Regions from separate parts of the Marinomonas sp. BSi20584 genome, predicted to be linked through region 1. Evidence: predicted binding sites of a transcription regulator. Region 1 holds the regulator's gene; each other region holds the start of a gene.
The links. The regulator sigma-54, encoded in region 1, starts transcription at its own class of promoters, with help from an activator protein. The targets are predictions, from matches to a motif close to TGGCACNNNNNTTGCTNT.
Positions count from the first base shown of each region.

Region 1 (7,872 bases):
CAGATTTATATTCGGTTTCATGGGTGCTCAACTTCCATATAAAATATTAAAGTTAATTATGATAATCATTATCGTTTGATTTTTCAATAATTTTCCTAAATTTACACAGATTACTGAAAGAGAATTTGATATATAGATAGATTCCCATTTTTAATAGGTACAGGTTTGGCGGACACTAAATGTTATTATTTGTTCGGCCAAGGAGAAAGTTATAAGACATCTCGTTTACAAGAAAGCGCACATGTCGTTGCACGAGTGCCAAAAGATATTTAAGAGATTATTATGATATCTGGTGCTTCAATATCTCGTTTTTATTTACGTCGCCTTAGATAAGATAAAGCAAGAAGTAGAGCGCACATCATCGTGTAAAAATGGCAGATGTACTGCTATTCAAGGAGAAGCTTTCTAGTGCCAAGGGATCAAGAGAAGAGACTCTTAGTTTAATTGCTAACTTTGAGCAAGAGTCAGATTCGATGTAAGGGAACTATAAAGATCCGGAGATCACAGTCGAAGATTTGCTAATAAAGCTTGATCGTTCAGTGCCAAGTTTTACACATTTAGTAAGAGGGTCATGACTTAAGAGCTGTCTTGTGTTGTTTTTAAAGTAACGGCTTCAGGTGATTTTTTTGTGTTTCAGACGCCACCAATAAAACAGTTATAGAAACAATAAAACCGCCAGTTGGGCGGTTTTATTGTTTTAGCGCTTGGACTAAGTGATCAACCTTGGCTTACGAACTTCATGGAGATGGAGTTGACGCAGTGGCGGATGTTGTTTTCAGTGAGTCTTTCCCCTTCAAATACATGACCTAGATGGCCTTCGCAATTGGCGCAGACTATTTCTATACGACGGCCGTCGGCATCTGGTACGCGTTTTACAGCATTGGGGATTTCGTCGTCAAAACTTGGCCAGCCGCAGTGAGAAATGAATTTGTGTTCTGAGGTGTAAAGCGGCGCTTCGCATTGGCGACAAACATACAGGCCGCCTTCCATTGTGTCGGTGTATTCTCCAGTGAATGGGCGTTCGGTGCCTTTATCAAGGATTACACTAGCTTCTACAGGTGTAAGCTTGTTGTATGGTTTACTCATAAGACTTGTTCTCCTGTCACTATAATGGACGTTAATAGCATAAATTATGTCATGCCTTATCGCTGTAGACTAAGACAATAAATTGCACGGCGAGTTCGAGTTTTTGTGGGCGTTAGTTTTTAGTAGGGAGTGGGCATAAAAAAGCCCATCTTAAAGACGGGCAATTTTATGTACGGATACGCCATTATCAATGTATAGCGTCGATCTTTGGACTTGAGTTTAAGATTATTCCATTAAACCAAGACGCTTTTCTTCGGCTTCACGTAAGAAACGGAAAAGTTTTTTACGGTTTGTGGTGTTTCCTTCTTGTGACACTTCTTTCTGAGATTGGCGAATAAGCTGTCTAAGCAGTTGGATGTCTTCAATCTGTGGGTTTTCTTCTAAGTATTCAGACAGTACTTCTTTGCTGTTCTCGCCAATTAGCATGTCGCGTTTAATCTCAAGCTGATGAAATAGCTTGTTGTAAGCGGCAGAAGTGGAATCGAAAAGCGCTACACGGTGCGCTATGGCTTCGTGATCTTCTGTGCGCATTACCTTGCCGATGTATTGCAAGTGTCTTCTCATGGCTTCATGTTGCTTTATGCGGCCAGCTTCAACGAATGCTTCGCGTAGAGTGTCAGACATTTCCACTTTTTTAAGCTGATTTTTGCTTAGGCCTAGTAGTTTTTTTCCAAGATCTTGCAGGGCTTCCATTTCACGCTTGATCTGGGTTTTGCTCTTAGGGATTTCTTCGTCGTTGTTTTCAAATTGATCAAAATCTGTCATGGGAACCTATATTAGAAAAATAGTAGCGAGACCAAGGAAGGATAGAAATCCAACCACGTCGGTCACGGTAGTCAAAATTACGCTGCCGGCTAGGGCGGGGTCGATGCCAATTTTTTTTAGTAGAATTGGCAGAAGTGTACCAGTGGCCGCTGCAAAAAGCAGATTTATTATGATAGCGCCTGCAATGATATAGGCAATCTTGATGTTGTCAAACCAAAGTGCGGTAAGTGCGGCTATTACTGTTGCCCAAACAAGGCCATTTATGAGTCCAACAATGAGCTCTCTATTAAGTAGCCAGCGAGTATTGGTAGAGCCTATCTGATTTAGTGCGATACCGCGAATGACCAGTGTCAGTACTTGAGAGCCAGCTATACCGCCCATGCTAGCAACGATTGGCATGAGTATAGCTAATGCGACAACTTGGTCTAGTGTCTCTTGGAATAAGCCGATAACGTAAGACGCTGTAAAGGCGGTTATTAGGTTTATGCCAAGCCACACTGCGCGTCGCTTGGTGGTTTTCATGATGGGTGCGAAGGTATCTTCGTCATCATCAAGACCCGCCATGCTTAACATGGAGTGTTCGGCTTCGTCACGGATAACGTCTACAACGTCATCGATGGTGATGCGGCCAAGTAGTTTTTTAGTTTTGCTGTCAATAACGGGAGCGGATACTAGGTCCATTTTTTCAAAAAGCTGCGCGACTTCGCTGGCAGGCGTTTCTGCGTCAATGACGGTGAATTCTGTTTCCATGATATCGCGCACTGTAGCGCTAATATCTGATACCAGTAGTTTGGTAAGTGGAAGTATTCCTAAAAGGCGATCTGAACGGCTGACAACCAGTAAGTTGTCTGTCATGTCTGGTAGTGTTGAGTGTCTGCGTAAATAGCGAAACACTAGATCGACGGTAATGTTTGGACGTATGGTGATGGTGTCCGTATTCATCAAGCCGCCAGCAGAATCTTCCGAGTAGCTTAATAGTGCTTCAACTCTTGTTCTGTCTTGCGTGGACATTGACGCAAGAACTTCTTTTACGACCTTTTCTGGTAGGTGTTGCAGTAAGTCTGCAAGGTCATCGCTTTCAAAATGTTCGGATACGGCGATAAGTCGCTCTGTATCCATGTTTTTCATGAATTGTACGCCAATATCTTCGCTTAGATATTGAAGTACTTCGCCTTCATTCTTGGCTTCTATTAACTCCCAAAGAAGCTTACGCTCTTTGGGAGGAGAAGACTCTAATAGACGAGCAACATCCTGTGCGGGCAAAGCGCCGTTAAGTAAATAACGGATTTGCATGGTGGTACCGGATTCGAGCGATTCGGTGACCGTTTGGAGGTGATTTAGAGTGTTTTGCTCTGACATATAAGTCTTACTCGTCTTCACCAAAACGATTATTTATTAATTCTATTACCGCTTTTATTGCATCTAACTCGTCTTCACCATTGGTTTTGATGCGAATTTCTGTGCCTTTGCCGGCAGCAAGCATCATCATCGCCATGATGCTTTTTCCGTCAACATTTCGGCTATCTTTTTCTATGGTGATATCGCAAGAAAAGCGAGTGGTTGTTTCAACCAATTTGCCAGCAGCGCGAGCATGCAAGCCAAGTTTATTTATGATCGTGACGGACTCTTCCTGCATGCTTTTTTCCTATATTAGTGATTCAAATATATTGAATAGTTCTTCATTGGTCTGTGCTGTGCGCAATTTATCCAGTGCTTCTGGAGATTGGGCAAGTTCTGCTATTTGAGCTAGTGTTGCAAGGTGTTGGTCACACTCATGAGGTGGAACAATTAATGCAAATATTAAGTCTACCGCTCTTTTATCGATGGAATCGAAATCAATCGGAGTTTGCAATGACATAACGACAATAGCGGTATGGTTTGCAGATTCTAGGCGACAGTGTGGAATAGCTATGCCGTTGCCTATGCCTGTACTACCTAGCTTTTCACGACCTAGTAGTGCGTCATAGACAGCTTCGTTGTCACAATGCAGTCGATTGGAAGCAACTTCAGCAATGCTTTCAAGTACTCGTTTTTTACTAACAATATCTTGTTTTGCGAGAACGAGTTCCGCTTTTAATAATGATTTCAAGGACATGATAAAATGGTTTCCGTTTAGATCAGTCGTTTTCGTTCATTGGAAGGAGGGATGTTCATCGCCTCTCGATATTTGGCTACAGTGCGTCGAGCAACCTGTATGCCTTGGTCTGCTAAAATAGCAGCTAGCTTGTTATCGCTTAACGGTTTTTTCGCCGGTTCATCCGATACAAGCTTTTTAATCATAGCTCGTATTGCGGTAGAAGAACATTCTCCGCCAGAGGCGGTGTTTACATGGCTGGAGAAAAAGTATTTCAGCTCAAAGATGCCTTTTGGTGTGTGCATGTATTTCTGTGTTGTTACCCTAGAAATAGTTGACTCATGCATACCTACTTCTTCTGCGACATCATGAAGAACCATGGGTTTCATGGCTTCTTCCCCTAGTTCGAAGAAATCAATTTGTCGACTTACAATGCAGCTTGCCACTTTTAATAAAGTTTCGTTGCGGCTCTGTAGGCTCTTCATGAACCATTTTGCTTCTTGAAGAGATGTTTTTATGTAAGTCACATCTTCTGCTGTTGCTGCTGCAGTGCTAGCCATCGCTGAGTAAGTCTCATTGATTTTGATGGGCGGCAAAGCGTCATTATTTAGTTCCACTTGCCATACGTCATGGCGTTTTTTCACTGTGACATCAGGAATAACGTAGTCCGTGTCGTCAGCGTCAATAACTGAGCCTGGGCGTGGGTTGAGCTGTTGAATCAAATTGACGACTTCTTTTAGTGCTTCGTCTTTGAGCTTTGTCTTACGGCTCAACTGAGCAAAATCTCGATTACCTAATAATGGTAGGTAATGATCAATAAGATTGTATGTGCTCTTATACAGCGGGTGGCTTTGGAATGCTTCTAGTTGCACAAGAAGGCAGTCGCGTAGGTCAATTGAGCATACGCCTACAGGGTCAAAGCGCTGCAATCTATGCTGCACTGCAATGACTTCTTCAATATCTAGATCTTCTAATTCAGTGCCGAGAGATTCCCAGATGTCATCGGGAGAAATGCTTAAGTAGCCATCAGGTTGAACGCATTCAATGATGGCGTAAGCGATTTCAATGTCGCGATCTGACATGTGGGTTAAATTTAATTGCCATATAAGATGGTCTTGGATGCTTTCTGCTGGTGCGTTACGGCTTTCGAAGTCGCTATCGCCTTCGTAGCTGTTGTGATCGCTGACAGCTGCAGAACTTTGATAGGTATCATCCCAGTTACTATCTATGGATAGTTCTTCAGGGATGCTTTCTGTCCACTCAGATTCTACGCGTGGTTCTTCGCTATTATTGTCGACTGTTGTATCGGCAGCGCTTTTTGATTCTATGCTTGCAGGGATGTCGTGATGAATTTGTTCGTCGTCGTCGAGCTCAAGCAATGGGTTCGATTCAAGAAACTCATGAATTTCTTGTTTTAAATCCAACGTAGAAAGCTGCAGCAAGCGAATAGCCTGTTGCAGTTGTGGCGTCATAGTCAGCTGTTGACCAAGCTTTAATTGTAAAGACTGCTTCATAGAGCAACTCTTTCTTCTATTTGAATGAATTGGAACGAGTTATGCATACTACTCCCTTTCTACAGCAATGATAAGGGGTTACAGACGGAAGTCGTCGCCTAAATAGACCTTTTTTACTTGTTCATTGTTGATGACGGTACTGGCATCGCCAGATGCAATGATGTAACCATTGCCAACAATGTAAGCTTTATCACAGATGTCTAGTGTTTCTCTGACATTGTGATCGGTAATTAAGACACCGATTCCACTTTCTTGGAGATGTTTGATTATGTGTTTTATGTCACCAACTGAGATAGGGTCTACGCCAGCAAAGGGTTCATCAAGTAGGATGAATTTTGGGTTCATGGCAACCGCTCTCGCTATTTCAACCCGGCGCCTTTCTCCTCCTGATAGTGCCATTCCTAGGTTGGTGCGAATATGGGTGATATGAAACTCTTCTAAGAGTTCTTCTAGTCTTTCTTGTTGCTGTGCTTTTGTTAGCTTTTTGCGGGTTTCTAAAATGGCTAGGATATTATCTTCTACAGACATTTTCCTAAAAATAGATGCCTCTTGAGGGAGGTAGCCAATGCCTTTTTGAGCACGAGTATGCATGGCGTCATGAGTGATGTCTTGGCCATCAATAAATATGCCGCCAGCGTCGTTTGCTACCATGCCAACTATCATATAAAAACAGGTGGTCTTACCCGCGCCATTAGGGCCGAGTAGGCCAACGGCTTGGCCAGACTCAACGGAAATAGATACATCCTTTACGACTTGGCGTTTTTTGTAGCTCTTCGCAAGGTGTTTTGCTTCTAGTAGTGCCATCTATTTTTTATTCTCAGGTGCTTGTTTATCTTTTGGCGCTTGCGGTTGTAAGGTCATTGATACGCGCCCTGAATCTTTTTTCTCAGCACTGAATGTGCCGTCATCAATCATGTAGAGGATGTAGTCTGCGGTGATGGAGTTCTGCATTCTGCTTAGGTAACCATCACCAATAATTTCTAATTTTGATTCGCTGGTTAAATAATGTATTTCATTGCCTTTACTGATAACAATGTTGCCGCTCCAGTCTATCTGCTGACTGAATTTCGCAGGTTTTCCTGTGGCTTCTAGGCTGCTAAATTTTCGGGTCTTAGCGTCTGTTGTTACTTTAAGGTATTGGGCCTGAATTTCAATGGTACCTTGCTTAACAAATACATTGCCTTTGTATATTGCTTCGCCTGAATTTTGGTCGAATGATGCCTCATCAGCTTGTATTTCTAATGGCTTGGTTGTGTCTTCAGGTAGTGCGTATGCGTATTGGCCAATTAGGGCTGAAGTAAGCAACACGCTGACGTTAATGAATCGTTTCATATTTTCCTCGTACAGATCCTGTCATCACGACTTCTTCTGAGTTTATATATGTTGTAATTGTGCCAGCAGAAGTCTCTCCTTGAGTGGAGATAAGCGTTGCATTTCCATAGCTGGTTAGTGATTGATCTTTATCTAAATAATGTATGTTATCTGCACTTAGCTTTATATCTTCAGATTGAAGGTATTTTTTAGTCGCTCTGGCATTTTCGGTTAATAGAATATCATTACTTCCGTCTTCAATAACCCCTTTATCTGCTTTTGCGCTCCAATGACCTGATTTTGAGTAGCGCTCGACGTTCGGCATTTCTAAGAGTGTTGTGGATTTTGCTATGTAGTGCAGCGTTTGTTTAGCGTCAAGTGTTTCGATCAGAAGTCCGTCAGCATCAAACTCTTTAACTTTGACATTAGTTATAAAGTAGTCTGGAGAGCTGCTCAATGAGTCTGTTTGAACGAGGTTTTGTATAGGTGCTGCCCCATACCAACCTAAAGAGGCTACTACTATTAAAGTAGCCCCAATGATTAAAAGGCTTTTGGGTTTTGTTAGTGTTTTTAACGAAAGCATTACACCGAACCGTTTGAGCTAATAATAAATAAATAAACACCATAAGAAGCAATAAGCGGTAAGCCTACCCATCTAGGGATACTGTTGTTTTTCGTTTTCTTGAAAATGAAAATGGCAAGAGCGAGAGCAACTGTTAGGCCTAAAACCCAAGGGAAATCTCTGCTTATCACGCTTTGATCTACTAGTCCTGGAGCAATAAGGGCTGGTAGTGGTAATACGGTGGCCAAGTTGAAGATGTTTGATCCCAATATATTGCCAATTGCTATATCGTGATGGCCTTTTCTGACGCTGCTAATTGAAGCCGCTAGTTCAGGTAGGCTGGTTCCAACTGCAACGATAGTAAGGCCTATAACTAATTCGCTTACGCCTAAAGCGGTTGCTATGCCTATTGCACCCCAGACAAGTAATTTAGAACTTCCTATCAATACAGCTAATCCGATTAGTGCAATGATGAGGGATTTGCTGACAGAGGTTCCATCGTCTTCTGGTAAGCCTTCTTTTAAATCTTTTTCTAAATCTTTACTGCCTCTTAGCAATAT
Region 1 covers NZ_KZ454896.1:25,171-33,042, reverse strand. Annotated here, with positions in the region: gene TY87_RS20120 (TonB-dependent receptor) at 1-21, opposite strand, end outside; gene TY87_RS20115 (methionine-R-sulfoxide reductase) at 718-1,086, opposite strand; gene yjgA (ribosome biogenesis factor YjgA) at 1,312-1,851, opposite strand; gene mgtE (magnesium transporter) at 1,858-3,210, opposite strand; gene TY87_RS20100 (HPr family phosphocarrier protein) at 3,218-3,487, opposite strand; gene ptsN (PTS IIA-like nitrogen regulatory protein PtsN) at 3,497-3,946, opposite strand; gene TY87_RS20090 (RNA polymerase factor sigma-54) at 3,964-5,439, opposite strand; gene lptB (LPS export ABC transporter ATP-binding protein) at 5,518-6,243, opposite strand; gene lptA (lipopolysaccharide transport periplasmic protein LptA) at 6,244-6,771, opposite strand; gene lptC (LPS export ABC transporter periplasmic protein LptC) at 6,755-7,333, opposite strand; gene TY87_RS20070 (calcium/sodium antiporter) at 7,333-7,872, opposite strand, start outside.

Region 2 (7,872 bases), on a different contig from region 1:
TGTTGCCGGTAATAAAAACAATTCAAAAGTGGAGGGTTGAGTGTCTACATCAAACCAATGTTGGCTGTCTGATACTTCGATTATGAGTATGTGTATTGCGATGGCACAGACAAGTGCAGCCATCCATGGGGCAATCTTGTTTTTCATTAAGCTTCTTGTTTTTTGTGTTTTGTTGAAGTTAGCGATGTTTGAGTCCAACTTAAGTCAGTGTCTTTATAGCTTGAGGTAAATATAGCAAATTCAAGGTAAAGCGCATGCCTATTCTGTCTAAAGAATACTGTCCAAAGAATATCTATGTAATTAGCTCGCTGGGGTTGGGAAACGAACTGGCTGCAAGGTATACTGTCTCAATCAAAAATAGAAGAGATAAGATGATGTTTAAGTTGCTTTCAGTGTGTGTGTTGGCTGTTTTCCTTACAGCTTGCGGAAATAAAGGTGCGCTTTATTTACCGAGTGACACGGCTGAAACGCAGCAAGAATCGTCTTTATAGCTGAGGATTCCCTTTTGGACTTTTTTAATTATTCGAATCAGACTCTGCATGCAGAGGATGTTGCCTTGTCAGATGTTGCAAATCAGTATGGTACGCCTTGTTACGTATACTCTCGTGCCACTCTTGAACGTCACTATAAAGCTTACGCGGATGCATTCGCATCACACCCAACCTTGATCTGCTATGCGGTAAAAGCCTGTTCTAATATTGCGATTTTGAATGTCTTAGCTCGCTTGGGATCAGGCTTCGATATTGTTTCTGTTGGTGAGCTTGAGCGTGTTTTAAAAGCGGGTGGCGAGCCTTCAAAAGTTATGTTCTCCGGTTTAGGTAAACAAGCCGTGGAAATGCGTCGGGCGTTAGAAGTCGGTATTCATTGCTTTAACGTCGAATCTGAAGCAGAACTATACCGATTGGATCAAGTTGCTGGCGAAATGGGCAAAGTGGCGCCTGTATCTTTACGCGTCAATCCTGATGTCGATGCTAAAACTCATCCTTATATTTCAACGGGTTTGAAAGAAAACAAGTTTGGCATCGATATTAAAGACGCGGTTCGTATCTACAAAATTGCTCATGAATTACCTAACTTAAATGTTATGGGCGTAGATTGCCACATCGGCTCACAATTGACAGAACTAAAACCTTTCTTAGATACATTCGATCGTCTTATTGGTTTGGTAGATGAACTAGCTGAAGTCGGCATTACAATTAAACACCTTGATCTGGGTGGCGGGTTGGGTGTTCGTTATCGTGACGAAGTACCACCAGAGCCTTCTGATTACGCTAAGCTACTGCTTGAGAAAGTAAAAGGTAGAAATTTCGAACTGGCTTTTGAGCCAGGTCGTTCTATCGCAGCGAACGCTGGTATCTTATTAACACAAGTTGAGTTTTTGAAATGCAATCCGCATAAAAACTTCGCCATCATTGACGGTGCGATGAATGACCTTATCCGCCCATCTTTATACGGCGCGTGGATGAACATTGTTCCTGTCTCTTTGTTGCCAACGCCAGAGGGCAAGCGCAACTACGATCTTGTCGGTCCTATTTGTGAGACCGGCGACTTTTTGGGTAAGGATCGTGAGTTAGATATTCAGGCCGGTGATCTTTTGGCGGTTCGCTCTGCGGGAGCTTATGGCTTCACAATGTCATCAAATTACAATAGCCGGAATCGTGCTGCGGAAGTTATGGTCGATGGCGATAAAACCTATTTGATTCGTGCTCGTGAAACGATTGAACATCAGTTAGCTGGTGAGCAAATCTTGCCAGACTAAGGAGTTCGTCGTGTTATTAAAATTTACCAAAATGCATGGTCTAGGAAATGATTTTGTTGTAGTCGATGCGGTGTCTCGTAAGGTGTTTTTTAATAAACAGCAAATCGAGAGGTTGAGTGATCGTAACTGGGGGATTGGCTTTGATCAGCTTTTAGTGGTTGAGCCACCCACTGATCCAGATATGGATTTCCGTTATCGTATCTATAATTCAGATGGCAGTGAAGTTGAGCATTGTGGAAATGGTGCTCGTTGTTTTGCTAAATTTGTTTTAGATCGAGAGTTAACGAATAAGCGCATTATCAATGTTGAAACAAAGCGCGGTGCGATCCAATTACGTGTGCTAGACGGTGGTTTAGTTACGGTAGACATGGGAGCACCAAGTTTTGAACCGCAGGATTTGCCGTTTACAGCAGAACCTTGTGACACTCTTTACAGCATAATGGCTGATGGCACTGAATATTTAATGACACCAGTGTCTGTTGGTAATCCCCATGCAGTGATCAAAGTTGATCAACTAATGGATGATGAGGTTGCTAAAGTTGGTGCGTTGATTGAGTGTCATGAGCGCTTTCCTAGAAAGGTGAATGTTGGCTTTATGCAGGTTATTAATCCTGATGAAATCAATTTACGTGTTTATGAGCGTGGCGTGGGTGAAACTCAGGCTTGCGGAACTGGTGCTTGTGCGGCGGTTGTTGCTGGAATTAAACAGGGATGGTTATCACCTAAAGTGACAGCCCATTTGCGCGGCGGAGATTTACATATTGAATGGCAGGGTGAAGGCTCGCCTATTCTTATGACAGGTCCCGCTGAGAAAGTATTCGAAGGTCAAATTTACCTATAGAGGGATTATGAGCGAAGAAGAAGTGATTCAATATTTGTCAAAAACACCGGATTTTTTTATTCGGCATGCTGATTTGTTGGAGAGTCTGACACTTCCTCATCCAGTTAATGGGAAAGTAGTTTCGTTACTTGAATATCAGGTGAATTTGTTACGCAAGTCGACGGCTGATTATCGTGCTCAATTTGAGCGTTTAGTCGAAGTGGCTCGTGAAAATGAGTCTACTATGCAAAAAAGTCGTCGTTTAGTATTAGCAGGTCTTACCTGTAGCTCCTTAGACGACCTAGCAGTTATTGTCGACGATATGGTGAGAGACGATTTTGAAGTGTCTCATCATGAATTGGTTTTATACGGCGAGTTTCCAGATAGTGCTGTTAGGTCTCATAAGCTGGTGGAAGACGATATGTTTTTGTCTCATGCTGCTGGGTTTACGGACTGTTTTTGTGGAATGTTACCAGCAAATGAAATGAGCTTTCTTTTCCTTGATGATGCTACGTCTATTCGTTCTGTTGCTGTTTTACCGCTTCTTTCGCGAGAAGGCGGAGAGATTAGAAAATGTGGTGTTCTGGTGTTAGGGGCAGAAAGCAAATCGGCTTTTGAAAAGGAAAAAGGCGCCTTGTTTCTTCAGTACCTCGCTGATTTATTGAGTGCGATTCTATTGAGGTTGTTGCCGTGAGCATGCTTATTACCTTTGACCTTGATAATACTTTATGGGATGTCGCTCCGGTCATTATGCGAGCGGAATATGCCATGGAGTCTTGGTTTGAAGAGCGCTTTCCTGGTTTCTCTCTGCAATATTCGCTTCTCGCCCGAGAGGAGTTAAAAGGCCAAGTATTATCTAAGAATCCAGAAATGGCTTTTAATCTGACTGCGATTCGCTTAGCTGTATATAAGCTTGCGTTAAAGCAATTTGGGTTGCCTTCTGAGGAAGCTGAATCTGTTGCTGGTGCTGCGCTGGCGCACTTTTGTGAGTGGCGTCAAAAGGTTGATCTTTACCCTCACGTTGTGGATGTCTTGGAAGCTTTGAGCCAGGATTATGCTTTGGCTGTTATCACCAACGGTAATGCTGATGTATTTCATCCTTATGTCGGTTTAGGGCAGTACTTTGATTTTGCTGTACGAGCAGACCAGGTTGGTGTTGCAAAGCCTGCTGTTGATGTATTTTCAATGGCAGCAAAAAAAGCTGGTGTAGACTTATCTGAGCTTATTCATGTTGGTGATCACCCTATGGATGATGTGTTTGGTGCGTCAAATGCTGGAGCAAAAAGTATTTGGTTTAATCGTCATGGTGCTCAGCGTTGGGGAGATGATTGGGGCGCTCGCTCTCATGCAGAAATACATTCGTTACTTGAATTGCCAACAGTCATTCGATCTTTAATGATATAGCATTTTTCTATCGCTTTAATTAAAGAGAACTCGTTTTTACCCCAATCATTTAGTGATACACTATCTACATTCATTAGTTAAATATAGAATTTTGAGGAATTATTATGAGTGAGAACACAATTCAAATCACTGATGCTCAATTTGCAGAAGAAGTGCTTAATTCAGACATCCCTGTGATTGTAGATTTTTGGGCTCCATGGTGTGGTCCTTGTAAAATGATTGCGCCAGTTTTGGAAGACGTTGCTGCTGAATACGCAGGCAAAGTAAAAGTTGTTAAACTTAACGTTGACGAAAACCAAGAAACAGCGCCTAAGTACAATGTACGTGGTATTCCTACTTTGCTTATCGTTAAAGGTGGTGAAGTGGTAGCGACTAAAGTGGGTGCAGTGTCTAAATCTCAATTGGTAGACTTTGTAAACAGCGCTATCTAATTGCTAATAGGGCTGTTGTCCTAATTAGATCATTATTGCGTTATAAAAAGCAGCTTGATGGCTGCTTTTTTTGTTTTTACTATCCTGTCCTATAGTCAAACTACAACAAAGTGGGTCTATTTTTCTCCCTATATTTGTTGCCGCTTTTTGCCGTTCTTATTTCAATTCTAATTAAGTGTATGAAAAATAAGGTTATTATTTATTGGCACTATAATTGCTTTATGTTGCTTGTATAGATGAATAATATTTTTCTTTGAGGATCCAATGGCTATTTCTTTTGCAAGTGCATTTGCTGGACATGATAAGACGCTTGAGTTTCGTAGCGCGAGAGCGGCTGTCCTTGCAAACAATATTGCCAATGCTGATACGCCAAATTATAAGGCGAGAGATATTTCGTTCGATTCGCTTTTAAATAATGAAAGTAAAAAATTACAGCTTGCTGGGACAAACTCACGTCATATTTTTGCGGAAGGTTTTTCTGGTGAGCCTGACGGTTTGTTGTACCGAAATGCTAACCAGCCATCTTTGGATGGTAATACGGTTGATATGCAAAGAGAGCAGGCTGAGTACGCTCAAAACTCATTACAGTTTGATACGAGTTTTATGTTCTTGGATCGAAAAATTAACGGCATGAAAAAAGCGCTTACTGGGAATTAATGACGATGTCTTTGAGTAATATTTTTACCATTTCTGGATCTGCAATGAGTGCTCAAACCATACGTTTGAATACGATTGCAAGCAACATGGCGAACGTAGACAGTGCGGCAAGTTCGGCTGATCAAACTTATCGTGCCCGTAAGCCCGTATTTTCACAAATGATGAATGACAGCATGCGTGAATATGGTTGGAACAATGCGAACAAAGATGATACCGGTTCTGGTGTTGGGGTAAAAGTAGATGGCATTGTGGAATCGGACGCACCTTTACAGCCTCGATACGAACCAGATCACCCAATGGCAAATGAAGATGGTTACGTGTTTTATCCGAACGTAAACCCGATGGAAGAGATGGCAGATATGATGTCAGCGTCTCGTTCTTTTCAGACAAACGTAGAAATTATGAACTCAGCCAAAAGTATGATGCAGAAAATGCTCACGCTTGGGCAGTCATAGGAGCTGACAGATGGCAAATATATCTGACTCGAAAGGTCTTAATGGGTTGATTTCCCAATATGGAACCGAAGCGGCTAAGACAAAGGCTGGTATTGAAAAGCCAGAGGTGCAGAAAGATGAGGCGGCACTTGCTGATCAAAATGTCTTTTTAAAGCTTTATATAGAGCAGCTTAAAGGACAGGATCCGACTGCACCGCAAGACACCAATGACATGGTGGCGCAGATGTCTCAATTTAGTTCGTTAGAGCGACTCACTAGTATCTCTGATCAATTAGAAAATATGGCCACTTCGCTTACGTCGAATCAAGCACTTAGTGCTTCTACCTTAGTTGGTAAGTCTATTTTGATGGATGGTAGTAAGGTGAAGGTGGGGGATAATGTTGAGGCTGTTCAGCTCAAAGCTATGATCCCTGAAAACTCTCAGGCTGCAACATTAAAAATATACGACGCGGACAACCGTCTTGTTCGTACCGCCGAGCTAAGCACGGGTGAGTACAAGTGGGATAAGTTAGATGACGAGGGAAATGTTTTGCCGCCTGGTGAATATCGTTTTGCCGCGTCATCAATCAATGAGCAAGGCGAAATATCTGCGATAAGCACTCAGGTTCCTACGCGTATTCAAGGTGTCACCATAAATGGTGAAAATGGCACGGTTTTAAACGTGGAAAACCACGGCAAAATTAAACTTACGAACGAATTAGAAATATTAGGGTGATTGGAGCGCATTATGGGATTCAATACTGCATTATCTGGCATTAAGGCCTCTGCCGATTATTTAAGTGTTACAGGTAATAATATTGCCAACGCCGATACTACAGGCTTTAAAAAGTCACGTATTGAGTTTGATGATCTTTATAACACCAGTGTGCTTGGTGCCGGAAGTGGTAATAATATCGGTTCAGGTGTGAGCGTGAGTAAAGTCTCTCAAGAGTTCTCGTCGGGAAACTTATCTTATACTGATAACAACTTAGATCTTGCTATCGATGGTAGTGGTTTTTTTGTTATCGATGCTGGGATTGCTAATGCTTATACTCGTGCCGGTAATTTCAAGCTGGATGAAAATGGTTTTTTAGTTACCAATAGTGGTAACAATGTCCAAGGGTTTAATGCAGTAGATGGTGTGGTTGGTGGAAATTTAGCTGATTTGAAAATCCCAACCGATCGTATTCCGCCTGAGCCTACTACTTCAATGAGTTTGAAAGTCAATTTGGACTCTAAAAACGAAGATGTTCCACCTTTTATTAAAGCTATATTTGACCCCAATGATCCTGATACATACAACTTTACGCAAACGCAAGGGGTTGTTGATGGGAATGGGCAGTCGCATATAGTGACGTATTATTATGCTAAAGGTGAATTGCCAAATACTTATAAAGTGCATGCAACGGTTGATGGTAATTTAACGGATGATGCGGGATTGCCTTTTCTTGCTGAAACTTACGCTACCTTCAATACTGCCGAAGGTGGTACAGACTATAATGGTGATGGTGTTGAGGAACCTCCATTTTCACTTCTCTATGTGGGGCCGAATGAGCCTAATTCTGTTGATGTGGCGACAGGTACTAAGGCACCGTTAGCTGTTAGTGGGACATTGGGGGGCGCAGCTATTACGGCTACGTTGACACCTGAGGAAATTCGAGATTCAAGTATCGTTTCTCGTGAGGCTTTTGATCCACTGAACCCAGATACCTATTCGTATGGTAATACTCGAACAACTTATGACTCTTTAGGGGAGTCTCATACTTTGGGGTATTATTTTATAAAGCAGGGTGAAAATAATACTTATGAACTGCGTGTCACTATGGATGGTGAGGAAAGTTTTGTTGACCCAACAACTGGGGAAGATGCTCGATATCTGGAAAAGAATACCGCGGTTTCTTTTGATGCAGCAGGTAATCTGATGGGGGTGTATCGTGGTATATCGCCTCTTGGAATTGAACAGCCAGTTCCTCTAGAAGTAAGAGGGATTGATCCAACAAATCGAGAGCGTATTACGCAGCTTGATTTGGCCGGTTCAACGCAATTTGCGCTAGCTAATACTGATACTTTTGAGCAGAACGGTTTTTCTGCTGGAGAGCTACAAGGTGTGTCCTTTGATAGTGATGGCTTGTTGATAGCCAATTATACCAACCAACAAACGGCAACACTTGGCCAGATTGCCTTGGCAACATTTGATAGTACTGACGGTTTGATGCCGTCAGGTCATACGATGTGGGTGGCAACGAAAACTTCGGGGCCTGCTGATATTGGCCGACCTAACAGTGCAACTCTAGGTAAAATTGCAGGCGGTGCGTTAGAAGAATCTAATGTTGATTTGACCGCTGAACTTGTTGCCCTTATAGAGGC
Region 2 covers NZ_KZ454898.1:35,453-43,324, forward strand. Annotated here, with positions in the region: gene TY87_RS20705 (hypothetical protein) at 1-147, opposite strand, end outside; gene lptM (LPS translocon maturation chaperone LptM) at 372-491, shown strand; gene lysA (diaminopimelate decarboxylase) at 506-1,759, shown strand; gene dapF (diaminopimelate epimerase) at 1,770-2,600, shown strand; gene TY87_RS20725 (DUF484 family protein) at 2,608-3,273, shown strand; gene TY87_RS20730 (HAD family hydrolase) at 3,276-3,983, shown strand; gene trxA (thioredoxin TrxA) at 4,088-4,414, shown strand; gene flgB (flagellar basal body rod protein FlgB) at 4,679-5,071, shown strand; gene flgC (flagellar basal body rod protein FlgC) at 5,077-5,526, shown strand; gene TY87_RS20750 (flagellar hook assembly protein FlgD) at 5,537-6,241, shown strand; gene TY87_RS20755 (flagellar hook-basal body complex protein) at 6,254-7,872, shown strand, end outside.
Region 2: flgB (flagellar basal body rod protein FlgB) is a predicted target of sigma-54. The motif match lies at 4,618-4,635, and genes of this name have one in related genera.

Region 3 (7,872 bases), on a different contig from region 1:
TAGAATCGAGTAAGAAACGCACGTTTTCGATGCGTCGATCGCCTGCTTTATTGGAAGATGTTTGCTCTTGAATCCAGCCGTAATAATCCATGTCATGAATCATTTGCTCGATCACGGGCACTGGCGATGCGCCTTCTAAACGCTGTCGCAAGTTGGACATCCAGCGCTCAAAGTCCTGCAAACTTTTTAATGAGCGCCCAGTAACGGTGTCTTCCAGCTCTTTATAACCTGATGCTTCAAACAAACTCACGCCGCGCTCAGTGGCAAGATTCCCCACTTTTTCAAGCGTGGCTGGTCCAATCTCTCGACGCGGCAAGTTAACGATGCGTAGGAAAGCGTTGTCGTCGGAAGGGTTTACCAAAAGACGCAGATAGCTCATTAGATCTTTGATTTCGGCCCGTGAGAAAAACGAAGTGCCACCGTTCATCTTGTAAGGAATACGGTAAGCTTGCAGCTTGATTTCTAACAAGCGTGCTTGGTGGTTACCACGATACAAGATGGCAAAATCTCGATAGGGAATTTCATGACGTAAATGGCGTGATTGAATTTCCGCCGCCACACGTTCAGATTCAGCGTCTTCATTACGGGTCACCATGACACGAATCGGGTCACCCTCTTCGTGATCACTCCACAAGGCTTTATCGTAAATATGCGGATTGTTCGCTATCAGCGTATTGGCCGCTTTCAGGATGGTTTTAGTCGAACGGTAGTTTTGCTCCAACTTAACCAATTTTAAGCTCGGGTAATCGACAGATAAACGCTCAAGGTTTTCAGGACGTGCGCCACGCCACGCATAAATAGATTGGTCATCATCGCCTACTAGAGTGAAACAACGACGAAATCCAGCTAACAAACGAATCAATTCATACTGGCTGGCATTGGTGTCTTGGCACTCATCCACCAGCAAGTAACGGACTTTGTTCTGCCAACGATCGCGCAGCTCTGTATCGGCCATTAATAAACTAACAGGCAATAAAATTAAATCATCGAAATCCACCGCGTTATAAGCGCGCAAATAACGCTGATATTGCACATACACTTGAGCCGCTAGCAGAAACTCTTCGGTGTCCGCATTGGTCATGGCTTCTTGTGGCGTAGTTAGATCGTTTTTCCAGTTGGAAACCGTATTTTGACAGTAAGCGGCAGAGTCAGTTTGACCGTTAAACTCTTTATCGAGGATTTCTTTGATCAGACTAAGGGAGTCTTGAGAATCAAAAAGGGTGAAGCCTTCTTTTAAGCCCGCGCGACGATACTCTTTACGAAGAATCCGTAGACCTAAATTGTGGAAAGTCGAAATACTCAAACCTCGACTTTCTTGTTTAGACAACATACCGACAACACGTTCTTTCATTTCTCGCGCAGCTTTATTGGTAAAGGTTACCGCGATAATGCTGTTAGCTTTGAAGCCACATGTTTGAATCAGATAGGCAATTTTTGTGGTAATTACGCTGGTTTTTCCCGATCCAGCACCCGCCAATACTAGCAAAGGTCCATCGATCTGTTTGACGGCATCTAGCTGACGCTCATTCAGATTACGAAGACGATGAGATATGGATGGCATGGACTGACTCATGGAAAAACTCTGGCTCGTATGGCTATTAAAAATCAGCCGTAAGTGTAACCGACAATGAAGCTTCTCGCACTGAGAGAAAAATCATAAGAGCAAAAATCAACAGGCATAAAAAAGGGATGCACAAATGGCATCCCTTTTTTAACGCTAACGAAATGTCTTATTTAGACGTTTCTTCGCTGTTATTTTCAGCAACAGGTCGACGGCTCCAATAGCTCGCCAACAAGGAACCTGAAATATTGTGCCAAACACTGAAAATAGTTCCAGGTAAAGCCGCCATTGGCGTGAAGAATTTCACCGCTAGCGCTGCGGCTAGACCAGAGTTCTGCAGACCGACTTCGAAGGCAATAGTACGACAAACACGCGCATCAAAACCAAGCAAGTAAGTCACCCAGTAACCCAAGGTCAAACCAATCGCATTATGGATAATTACGGCTGCTGCAACGACAAGCCCAACCTGAACGATCTTAGATGCGCTCAATGCCACAACAATGGCAATAATCAGTACAATGGCAAACATCGAAATATAAGGAAAAATCGGTTCAGCCTTGCGGACAAACTTCGAGAAAAAAGTATTAATCAATACACCCGCAGCAACAGGTAATAATACAATTTTAAGTAAGCTAAGCAACATACCAGCCACTGGCACATCAACACTTTGACCAATCATTAGAGACACTAAAAATGGTGTCAGTATCACGCCAAGCAAAGTCGAAATAGCCGTCATAGATATTGACAGCGCCGTATCGCCTTTTGCTAAATAACACATAACATTTGATGACGTACCACCAGCTACACTGCCTACTAACAACATGCCAACGGTTAGCTCAGTATCAAAACCAAATGCAAAGGCAACACAGAATGCGGCAATCGGCATGACTAAAAATTGCAATAACACACCCACGCCAACTGCTTTACCATTCTTCAAAACTTGTTTGAAGTCTGCTGGGCTTAAGGTCAATCCCATCGCTAACATAATGATGGTCAATAATGGAACAATTTGTGTTTTTAAACCGACAAATATATCCGGTTGAAAAAAGGCAATTGCTGACAGCAACAATGCCCAAAAAGGGAACAGCTGGATAACCATAGGACAAAACTCCACATAGGCTACTTACCTTCGTCGCCAATAAATCGACAAACTTGAGCACGCAACGACTATTTAATTATTATTAGTCCCGAAAACGGGAGGAGAATTGTAACGAAATGAAAAGAGTTAAAACAGCTTTTATCTTGCATTTAGAAGAGTAAAAAAGCTTGCACTACACCGTATTGAAGACATACTTAAGCCTTCAATACAGCAGAAAAAAATTTACTATTACAAACCTTCACATGACGTTTTTAAGCGGCATTTCTTAAATGTTTATTTTAAATAATATGTTTAAGAAGATACCGCCATCGATAAGGTTTTTTCCATTTTTCGATAACTTAATGATTCCATTAAATGCGCCCTGGTTACTGGAGAATTGTTTAAATCTGCCAAGGTGAGTGCCACTTTTAAGACTCGATGGTAAGCACGAGCTGAGAGTTTTAACTTTTCCAGTGCTTGCTGCATAAATTGTTTATCTTCTTCACTTAACGCACAAATAGCCTCTAACTGTCGACCGCTTAGCAAAGCATTTTGTACTCCTTGTCGAGCTCTCTGCCTTGCGACCGCAAGCTCCACGCGCTCACGAACATAAGCACTGCACTCTCCTTCTTCTTGTGCATTCACTAAAACATCAGAAGGCAAAGGCGGCACTTCTACATGCAAATCAATGCGATCTAAAAAGGGTGCAGAGAGTTTTTTGAGGTATTTTTGGCTAGCGCTGGATTGATAATAATCTTGTCCACCACTGTAGGCTTCATTACTGGCGTTCATTGCTGCAACCAATTGGAAGCGAGCAGGAAAGGTAACTTGTCCACGTGCACGTGAAATATGTACCTCACCACTTTCTAAGGGCTCGCGCAGCACTTCTAACACCTTACGGTCAAATTCTGGCAATTCATCAAGAAAGAGCACTCCACAATGCGCCAAAGATGCCTCACCTGGCTTAGGTATTGAACCGCCTCCAACCAATGCAGCAGCTGAACAAGAGTGATGTGGAGATCGAAAGGGACGTTCGGACCAATACCAGTCTAGCCCCATTTTTCGCCCAGCCACCGATTGAACAGACGCTACAGCCAGCGCTTCGGCTTCTGTCATGGCGGGCATAATACTTGGTAAACGTGACGCCAACATGGTTTTCCCCGTTCCTGCAGGACCAATAAATAATAAGTTATGCCCACCCGCTGCTGCGACTTCTAGCGCTCTACGAGCCTGATATTGACCTTTTACATCGCGCATGTCTTTATGATCCAAAGGCAAAGGCTCAGACGGTTTAGATTCACAAACAGGTAACTTACTTAATTTTAGTAGATGGGCTGTCACTTGAGTAAGATGTTTGGCAAACACTGCGTCGCCTTCAACTAAAGCAGCTTCTTGCTGATTGTCTTCGGGAAGAATCAGTTGGCGATTAGCATGGTGACAAGCAATAGCAGACGGCAGCAACCCTGGCACACCACGAATATCCCCCGACAAAGCCAACTCCCCTATAAACTCAGTGTCACGAAGATTCAACTCTCCGAGTTGCCCAGACGCGACTAACACACTGATAGCAATCGCCAAATCGTATCGGCCACCCTCTTTGGGTAAATCCGCTGGAGCTAAGTTGATGGTGACGCGCCGGGTAGGAAATTCAAAATGGCTGTTGATAATTGCACTGCGTACTCGATCTTTCGCTTCTCGAACAGCGGCTTCAGGCAAGCCCACTATATTTAGTGAAGGCAATCCATTTGAAATATGGGTTTCGACGGTAACTAAAGGGGAAGACACACCCACACGGGCACGACTATAAATAGTGGCTAAACTCATGATCACTCCTTGACCAAATTATTTCTTTATGATGCTTTATCGCATGAAAAGCAATCCAGCTTTTCACTTGTTTCGTATAGGTAATACCTATTAACTAAGGTTAAAAAATGGCTTTCAACCAAATAAATCCCAACAAACTTCTGCTGTCGAAATGGACGTCCACATCGCCACAACAAAAAGAGAAGCATTTCATCGTCACAAAACTGATTCGAGATGAAGAAAACACGGTTGTGGAATGTGTTCTTGAGGCTGTTATCAATAAAAATCAGTATTGCTTGCCTTGGCAAACTCTGACGTCACCAGATAATTGGCTTCAAGGTTGGAAATAGCCAATCTTAACCATTTCCATATCAAGCGATTACTTATATCAGACTACTGTCCATATCAAACCACTGTAAGAAAACGAGTTAGTCGTTTTTTTCTAACTCGTTCAAACGTACTTCCAATGCAGCGAGCTTTTCACGGTACTTGGCTAGCATTGCCGCTTGCACTTCAAACTCTTCACGGGTGACTAAATCCATTTTACTTAACGTATTACGAGCCACCTCGTGCAATTGCGCCTGAATTTCTTCTTTTGGCAACTTACCCAATGTTTCTGCGGCTTGGCCTAGTCCAGTTCCAAGTTGCTTTATAAATTGATCAATCATGTCATTCTCATTTTTTGTATTTACAATACTTAATAGTATAGAAGCCTAAGTAAGGTGCAAACAAGCTCTCGGCTGCACATCTTTATATCAATGCTCCGTTATAAACACCTAACGTCATTAAATTGCCTCTTTTTTGTGCGCCAAATAAAATATTGCGGGCTTTAATCAAAACAAATCCTCTAAATAAGGCACGCATTACACTTTTAGCCAAATGTTTGTTTTCTGATCAGAAGCAATAAGATAGGGATCTCGCCCAACAACACCACTCGGATCAATTGCCCACTCGCACCAAGTTAATGCAATAACCAATGCAGACACACCAATATGCCGCACTAAATAAAGCCATCTGATGCTCTTTTTAATTCCGAAAAGTCGACAAAATCCTTACAAAGCCATTGTTATAAGGGCGTGTCCATATATGGCACGCATATTGAATAAGGTTAATTACCTGCGATACGACAATAAAACTGACTTTTAAAGGAGACAGTGGGTATGAAGCTTATAACTGCCATCATCAAGCCATTTAAACTCGATGATGTTCGAGAAGCACTTTCTGAAATCGGAGTTCAAGGCATCACCGTAACAGAAGTGAAAGGTTTCGGACGTCAAAAAGGCCACACAGAACTATACCGCGGCGCTGAATATGTAGTGGATTTTTTACCTAAGGTAAAAATCGAACTTGCCATTGCAGACGAAATGACCGACCAAGTGGTTGAAGCCATCACTGGCGCAGCAAACACTGGCAAAATCGGCGACGGTAAGATCTTTATCGTTAACCTTGAACAAGCGGTTCGTATTCGTACCGGCGAGACTGGTGTAGAAGCAGTTTAATAACTGCTCGATTTATACAAGCCTTTAGGGGGGCGAAACATGCAAGATCAAATTTTTCACTTACAATATGCGATGGACACCTTTTATTTCTTGGTGTGTGGCGCGCTGGTCATGTGGATGGCAGCTGGATTTGCCATGTTGGAAGCAGGTCTAGTACGTGCTAAAAACACCACTGAAATTCTTACCAAGAACGTGGCTTTGTTTGCCATTTCTTGCATCATGTATCTAGTTTGCGGTTACGCCATCATGTACGGTGGCGAGTGGTTCCTTACTGGTATTCAAGACGTTGATGTTGCTTCTACTTTAACGGACTTTGCTGGTCGTGAAGGTGGATTTGAAGGCGGCGCAATCTACTCTGGTGCTTCTGATTTCTTCTTCCAAGTTGTGTTCGTTGCAACAGCTATGTCCATCGTATCTGGCGCAGTTGCTGAACGTATGAAGCTTTGGGCTTTCTTAGTGTTTGCAATCGTAATGACAGGTTTCATTTACCCAATGGAAGGTAACTGGACTTGGGGTGGCGGTTCTGTATTCGGTATGTTTAGCCTTGGCGACCTAGGTTTCACTGACTTTGCAGGCTCCGGTATCGTTCACATGGCAGGTGCTTCGGCTGCTCTAGCTGGTGTATTGGTACTCGGCGCTCGTAAAGGCAAGTACGGTCCTAACGGTGAAGTTCGTGCTATTCCTGGTGCTAACCTTCCACTAGCAACTCTAGGTACTTTGATCCTTTGGTTGGGTTGGTTCGGATTCAACGGCGGCTCTGTACTAAAACTTGGCGATATCGCTAGTGCTAACTCTGTTGCCATGGTGTTCTTAAACACAAATGCAGCTGCAGCTGGTGGCGCAATCGGTGCACTTATCCTTGCTCGAATTTTATTCGGCAAAGCCGATCTAACAATGCTTCTAAACGGCGTACTTGCTGGTTTGGTAGCAATCACTGCGGGTCCTGATACACCATCTGCTCTAGGTGCGACGCTTATCGGTCTTGTTGGTGGTTTGATTGTTGTTGTGTCTATCCTGACTCTAGACAAGCTTAAAATTGATGATCCAGTGGGCGCGATCTCTGTTCACGGTGTTGTTGGTCTTTGGGGCTTGCTAGCTGTACCACTAACTAATGATGGCACGACGTTCGGCGGACAAATCGCAGGCGCTCTTACTATCTTCGTTTGGGTATTCGTTTCTAGCCTAGTGGTTTGGTTAATCATCAAAGCCATCATGGGTGTACGAGTTACTGAAGAAGAGGAATATGAAGGTGTTGACCTTTCTGAATGTGGTATGGAAGCGTACCCAGAGTTCAGCAAAAAATAATCGCCCTTCCTAAAAAGATAGTGTTCTTAATATCAAAACCCTCGCCTCGGCGGGGGTTTTCTTTTTATCTCCCTTATTGAGTTAGCGTTATACACCCTTATGACATACTGATCTCTTACTTACTCACACCGATACGCGTTATCATGAGCAATACATAAGACCGATTTATAGAGGCCAACATGCACGACGATTTACATTTAACCATTCGTAACCTTACCAACGACGACTACGACGAAATAAAAGTACTGATGGATAAGGTCTATCACGACATTGGTGGCTCATGGCCGGAACATACTATTCATAAGCTGATCAAGGATTTTCCTGAAGGACAAATCTGTTTAGAAGATCACGGCAAAATTGTCGGTTTAGCCTTGTCTGTTCAAGTTAGCTATCAGCGTTTTAGTAACCCGCATACTTATGATGATCTTATCGATCAAAAAGAAAACATTCTGAACGATGACCGTGGCGACGCCATGTATGGTCTAGATGTTTTAATCGCCCCAGAATACCGTGGCTACCGTCTTGGTCGTCGTTTATACGAAGCAAGAAAAGACCTTTGTCGTCAACATAACTTGCGCGCTATTTTGGCTGGTGGCCGAATTCCAAGTTACCACGAACATGCCCAT
Region 3 covers NZ_KZ454893.1:30,548-38,419, forward strand. Annotated here, with positions in the region: gene rep (DNA helicase Rep) at 1-1,573, opposite strand, end outside; gene TY87_RS19115 (bile acid:sodium symporter family protein) at 1,731-2,660, opposite strand; gene TY87_RS19120 (YifB family Mg chelatase-like AAA ATPase) at 2,952-4,463, opposite strand; gene TY87_RS19125 (TIGR02450 family Trp-rich protein) at 4,571-4,792, shown strand; gene TY87_RS19130 (accessory factor UbiK family protein) at 4,871-5,110, opposite strand; gene TY87_RS22525 (hypothetical protein) at 5,306-5,443, opposite strand; gene glnK (P-II family nitrogen regulator) at 5,603-5,941, shown strand; gene TY87_RS19140 (ammonium transporter) at 5,981-7,246, shown strand; gene TY87_RS19145 (carbon-nitrogen hydrolase family protein) at 7,426-7,872, shown strand, end outside.
Region 3: glnK (P-II family nitrogen regulator) is a predicted target of sigma-54. The motif match lies at 5,530-5,547, and genes of this name have one in related genera.